DNA from 2 places in the Aquaspirillum sp. genome. Region 2 is predicted to be linked to the other one. Evidence: predicted binding sites of a transcription regulator. Region 2 holds the regulator's gene; the other holds the start of a gene.
The links. Region 2 encodes sigma-54, which starts transcription at its own class of promoters, with help from an activator protein. Its sites were predicted from a motif close to CTGGCACGCTTCATGCTT; they were not measured.
Positions count from the first base shown of each region.

Region 1 (3,372 bases), on a different contig from region 2:
TGATAATGATGTCAAACTGTTGCCCCTGAAGGGCGTCATAACCGCAAGCTTCAATCTTGCCTTGGGCAGCAAAAGCCGTTGCAAGGTCTTGTGCCTTACTCACAGTTCGGTTGACCACGGTTAGGCTAGCAGGATTTTGCTCTAATAAAGGCAACAGCACACCACGCACCGCCCCCCCTGCGCCCAATACCAATACCCGTTTACCAGCAATCGCAAAGTCGAGGTTTTGTACAATATCGCGTACTAGCCCGATGCCATCGGTGTTGTCACCAAAAATTTCACCCTCTTTGAAAGTTAAGGTATTCACCGCATCCGCCAATCGCGCACGCTCGGTCAGTTGTGTTGCCATCTGCCGTGCCTCGAGCTTAAACGGAATCGTAATATTGACCCCTTTACCGCCTTCGCTGACAAACTGCTGCACAGTGGTTGCAAAGCCGTCTAATGGCGCGAGCAAACGCTCATAAGTCAGTTTTTGACTGGTTTGGCGGGCAAATTCCGCATGAATCAAAGGCGATTGACTGTGGGAAATCGGATTACCCACAACAGCATAACGATCGGTCATAGGAGACATTTTCCTAAAAAAGCAATGACAAAATGATTAACCCTGCTGCCACGGCAGACCGCAAACCTTCCAGCCATTCACGGTACCGCGATGCCCTTGTGCATCACAATCGCCTTCAAAGCCTTCTAAGATATTAAACGCGGTGTAGCCCTCTGCGGCAGCAAGGCACGCCGTATCGTGCGAACGTGCACCAGAACGGCACAAAAATAACACTTTTTTCTCGGATGGTACCTGCGCTTTTAAGCTGCTAATAAAGTTGGGGTTTAATACCATGCCGGGAAACGACTTGTATTCGATATGAACAGCCTGTGGAACTTGGCCAACAAATTGCCATTCTGCCGCCGAGCGGACATCCACCAAAACCGCGTCTGCTTCAGGCATCGCCAATAAAGCCGCTGCCTCGGTCGGTAATAACAGACCAGCATAGGGCAAGCCCTGTTGTTGTGCACGTTGGGCGGCAGTTTGCAAAAGCGTGTCGAGCTCTGTCATGTCATTCCTCTTTCAATAGTCTTATTGTCGCAAGCGAGGCAACATCGCTTTGCAACACAGCAGGCTTACAATTTTGACTGCAGCCGATTATGTCAAAGAAGCGAAATCACCGCCAATGCTTTCACTGCCCGCCCCATTTTGTGACCTAAAATTGGCAAAAGCACACTATTGGTGCAATTTATTTTGCATTGCACCAAAAATGAGCAAAAACAGCCACCCCAGAAACTGTAACGGCATGGCACAATAGCGTTTCGCGGGCAAAATAGGCTTTTGCTAAGCGATTTTAAGCGGTTTGTTTAGATGGCACGCTTCCTGCTTTAAGAAAACGCGCTAGTGGCAGTAACAAGACCCACCCACAGAAATAAACCGAATCTGCATCTGAATTTTCAGGAGAACACCATGGCGGTTGCTGATGTTTTGAAGATGATCGAAGAAAACGACGTGAAATTCGTTGACCTGCGTTTTACTGATACGCGTGGCAAAGAACAGCACGTTACCATCCCTGCTCACGTCCTCACTGAAGACGCTGAAGAATGGTTCGAACACGGTCACGCGTTTGACGGTTCTTCGATTGCAGGCTGGAAAGGGATCCAAGCTTCCGACATGCTGCTGATGGCCGACCCAGCAACGGCCAATATCGACCCGTTCTTTGACGAACCCACATTGATCATGACATGTGATGTGGTCGATCCTGCTGATGGCAAAGGCTACGACCGTTGCCCACGTTCGATTGCCAAACGCGCTGAAGCCTATCTGAAAGCCTCTGGCTTGGGCGATACCGCTTTCTTTGGCCCAGAACCTGAATTCTTTATTTTCGACAGCGTGACATGGGGCGTGGATATGTCCGGCTGTCACCTCAAGATCGAAGCACAAGAAGCTGCATGGTCTTCTAGCGAGAAATACGAAGGCGGCAACACCGGCCACCGTCCTCGCGTGAAAGGCGGCTACTTCCCAGTGCCTCCAGTCGATTCTTCGCAAGACTTGCGTTCTGCGATGGTGTTGACTTTGGAAGAAATGGGCGTGCCAGTTGAAGTGCACCATCACGAAGTGGCCACCGCAGGTCAGAACGAAATTGGTACCAAATTCAGCACCTTAACTCAACGTGCTGACTGGACCCAAATTCTGAAATATGTGGTACACAACGTAGCACACAGCTATGGCAAAACAGCAACCTTTATGCCTAAGCCTATCGTTGGCGACAACGGCTCGGGTATGCACGTTCACCAATCGATTTGGAAAGACGGCAAAAACTTGTTTGCTGGCGACCAATACGCAGGCCTGTCTGAAACTGCGCTGTACTACATCGGCGGTATCATCAAGCACGCTAAAGCATTGAACGCCATCACCAACCCAGGTACCAACTCCTACAAGCGTTTAGTGCCACACTACGAAGCACCGGTGAAACTGGCCTACTCGGCGAAAAACCGTTCGGCTTCCATCCGTATCCCTCACGTGGCCAGCGAAAAAGCCCGCCGTATCGAGGCACGTTTCCCTGATCCACTGGCCAACCCATACATGTGCTTCGCTGCGCTGTTGATGGCTGGTTTGGATGGTATTCAGAACAAGATTCACCCCGGCGATCCAGCAGACAAAAACCTGTACGATCTGCCACCAGAAGAAGACAAACTGATCCCAACCGTATGTGCTTCGTTGGAAGAAGCACTGGATGCGTTGGACAAAGACCGCGAGTTCTTGACTCGTGGTGGTGTGTTCTCGAACGAATTCATTGACGCTTACATCGAATTGAAGATGCAAGAAGTCAACCTGAACCGTATGACTACCACACCTGTTGAATTTGATCTGTACTACTCGCTGTAATCCTTAGTTCGATCAAATTAAGCTAAAAAAGGCGGTGGCAACACCGCCTTTTTGCATGGGTTTGCATAAAAAACCGTTATGATAGTGGCTAAATCCATTGATTTGAGGGGATATCTGTGTTGCGTCTTTTGTTACTGGGCGGCAGCAGCATGAGGCTAGGTACGCCAGCATGGTTACACAACGTTTATCAGCCCACCCACACCACAATATCTCACCCCTACGCTTTCGATTATCGCGTTCCCTCCGCTTCACCCCGTATCAACACCGCTCATCCCCCACCCTCCCAGATCAGCGCCTTCAATCACGCTTGTCTGCCTGTTCAAACAGCATGACACCATCAACAACAGGCCCAACAATACGCGCCGACTGTCCTTAAAGAACAGCCATGCCAAGCAAGCATTGCGCCGGTACACCACGATTTGCGGCCATCCACCGCATCAACAGGCGATTGCACGCGACATGACTGGATTTGCTTGAATTTGACGCACCAAAACAGTGCGAAA
Region 1 is NZ_JBSQVP010000020.1:6,960-10,331, reverse strand. Features, by position in the region: gene aroE (shikimate dehydrogenase) at 1-562, opposite strand, end outside; gene ACTBZS_RS05060 (rhodanese-like domain-containing protein) at 599-1,051, opposite strand; gene glnA (glutamate--ammonia ligase) at 1,451-2,869, shown strand.
Region 1: glnA (glutamate--ammonia ligase) is a predicted target of sigma-54. The motif match lies at 1,352-1,369, and genes of this name have one in related genera.

Region 2 (3,372 bases):
CACGCAACCGATTACCATCGAAGCCGATAGCGCCAATTTAGATCAACAAAAAGGTCAAATGGTGTATGAAGGCAATGTGATTTTGACGCAGGGCAGTCTTTTACTCAAAGCCAGCAAAATCGTGGCAACGGACAAAGGCAATGGTCAACAACAAGCCACTGCCGTCGGTAGCCCTGCTTATTTTAAGCAACGCCTAGATGCCAAAGACGGGCAGGCGGCAGAATGGGTTGAGGGCCAAGCCAAACGGATTGATTACGACAGCAGCAGCGAAGAAGTGCGCCTCGTCGAACAAGCCCGTATTAAGCGTGGCCAAGACAGCGCCGTCGGCCATAGCATCACCTATCACGGCAAAACCGAAGTCTTTCAGGTCAATGGCGGTGGCAAAAATGGCCGCGTTACCGTGATCTTGCAGCCAAAGAGTAAGCCATGACCCCTCAGAGTGTGCTTTCTGTGCGCCACCTACGCAAAACATATAAAAAGCGAACGGTGGTGCAGGATGTGTCTTTAGACATCAAAAGTGGTGAGGTAGTTGGCTTGCTGGGCCCCAATGGGGCTGGAAAAACCACCAGTTTTTATATGATTGTCGGTTTGGTGGCGGCGGATGCCGGGCATATTTTCTTAGATGATCGCGACATCAGCACCTTGGCCATGCACCAACGCGCCCGTCTTGGCCTTGGTTATTTGCCACAAGAGGCCTCGATTTTTCGCAAAATGACCGTCGAAGAGAATATCTTGGCGATTTTGCAAATTGCCGGCGGCCACCACAAAGACAATCATGCCCAGCTCGATTTACTGATGGAAGATCTCAACATCAGCCATCTGCGTGAACACAGTGCGCTGTCTTTGTCTGGCGGCGAACGGCGACGGGTTGAAATTGCGCGTGTCCTCGCGACACGACCACGCTTTATTTTGTTGGATGAACCGTTTGCTGGGGTCGATCCGATTGCGGTGATTGATATTCAAAAAATCATCAGCTATCTCAAAAGCCGTGGCATTGGTGTCCTGATCACCGATCACAATGTACGCGAGACACTGCGAATCTGTGATCACGCCTACATCATCAGCAATGGCAGCGTTTTAGCCGCCGGCTTACCGCAACAGCTCGTTGATAATGAAGAAGTCCGCCGTGTCTATCTAGGCGAGCATTTCCACCTCTAGGAATCTGGCCCTTGATGAAGCAAAGTTTACAACTCAAACTCAGCCAACAACTGACGCTCACCCCACAGTTACAACAGTCTATTCGTCTGTTACAGCTGTCAACGGTTGAGTTACAACAAGAAATCGAGCAGTTCTTGTTACAAAACCCGATGTTGGAACGAGTTGATGAGTATGAAGCCCCGAGCGACATCGAACCGGCACACCCACCACACGACGCTGTCAACGAACCCTCAGACACCAATCACGACAGTCCCAAAGAAGACCTGAGCGAGACACATCTCGAATTGGATTATGGGGGGGACTGGGGTAACAGCAGTGGTTTACCTCGTGATGAAGATGAAGACTTCGACCCTCATGGCCGATTGTGTCACGAGCCAACTTTACGCGAACATCTGTTAAGCCAATTAGCCGAGCATGTCTTAAGCGCACGCGACCGCGCCATTGTCACCTTGCTCATTGAAGCCTTAAATGAACAAGGCTATTTAGAAGACAGTCTAGACCACCTCGCTGCCGAGTTGTCAGAAGAACTCGCCACCGAAGCGGATGAACTACTGGGTGAGTTACAAGTTGGGCTGTCTCTGTTGCAACAATTTGAACCAGCGGGGGTTGGCGCACGCAATTTGCATGAATCAATGCGTTTACAGTTGCAAGCACAGCCCCATTCAGCGATTCGTAATTTAGCTCTTGAAATCAGCCAACAACATCTCAATCTGTTAGCTAACAGGGATTTTTCCCGCCTGCGCAAGCTCACCGGACAAGATGACCATGCCCTAAAAGCCGCGCAGCAGCTCATTGCCAGTTTGAATCCTTACCCTGCCGCGGGTTTTGGTGGAGAAGAAACGCGTTATGTTGCTGCTGATATTGTGGTTCAAAAACAAGGCGCAGCATGGGTCGCACGTCTTAATTCAGCCGCGATGCCACGCTTGCGCGTCAACAGCCTCTACGCCAATCTCCTCAAACAACAACGCGAAAGCGGAAATGCCCTAAATGGCCAGCTACAAGAAGCACGCTGGCTGGTGCGTAATATCCGCCAACGTTTTGACACCATTCTCCGCGTGGCAGAAGCCATTGTGATCCGGCAACAAGCTTTTTTTGAACATGGCGAAGAAGCGATGTTGCCCTTGGTGCTACGAGAAATTGCCGAAGAACTCGGCTTGCACGAATCAACAATTTCTCGCGTAACCTCACAAAAGTTTTTATTGTGTCCGCGTGGACTCTTTGAATTGAAATACTTTTTTGGTAGTGGCCTTGAAACAGACAGTGGAGAGAGTTGCTCTGCCACGGCGATCAAGGCAAGATTAAAGAAACTGATACAGGCAGAAGACCCGAAAAAGCCGCTGTCAGATAATACACTGGCCGAGTTACTGTCTCGTGAAGGGATACAAGTTGCGCGGCGTACGGTGGCAAAATATCGTGAGGCCTTGCATTTACCACCAGCCAACCAACGTAAAGCACTCTAGTGTGCGGTATACCCAAGGTTTATATTGATTTGGTAAAGGAAGTCTCGGCTTCCAATGGCTCGCAACCATTACTGCGCTACCCGTGGCAAGTCCGTTCGGTAACGATGGCGCTGTGTCTGGAAGGGTTCCAGACGCAGTCGGGAAAGTCAGGCCTGCTACGCTGCTTATAGCAACAGGAACAAAACATTGCGTACAGCCACGCATTTTTTGGAAAGCAAAAGGACATGAACCTTAACATCAGCGGCAACCATCTTGAGGTCACTCCCGCCCTGCGCGACTACATCGTGTCCAAACTCGACCGTATCACTCGTCACGTTGATAACGTGATCGCGGTGAACGTGATTCTGTCGGTGGAGAAATTGGATCAGAAAGTCGGTGCAAGCTTGCACTTGAAAGGGAAAGATATCCATGTCGAAGCCACCCACAGCGATATGTACGCTGCCATTGATGCGATGGCGGACAAACTTGATCGCCAAGTGTTGAAACACAAAGAAAAAATCACCGAGCACCATGCCGAGCGGCCAGTGATGGATTCCTCTGTGTAAGCCCTGATTTAACGGTCAATTCTTAGGTGCCGGTCTAGTCTGCCGCACCATGACAAGCGGGAACTCTGAGTTCCCGCTTTGCCTATGCGCTGCCAATCCCTGAAAACCGGCGTACAATCCAGCAGTTTTTCTGATTCGGATGTTCGTAATGAGCCTTATCGCCAAGATTCTGCCAAGCGACCACATCGTGCTTGACCTTGATGTGGCAA
Region 2 is NZ_JBSQVP010000066.1:5,686-9,057, reverse strand. Features, by position in the region: gene lptA (lipopolysaccharide transport periplasmic protein LptA) at 1-430, shown strand, start outside; gene lptB (LPS export ABC transporter ATP-binding protein) at 427-1,158, shown strand; gene ACTBZS_RS10300 (RNA polymerase factor sigma-54) at 1,173-2,618, shown strand; gene hpf (ribosome hibernation-promoting factor, HPF/YfiA family) at 2,843-3,163, shown strand; gene ptsN (PTS IIA-like nitrogen regulatory protein PtsN) at 3,312-3,372, shown strand, end outside.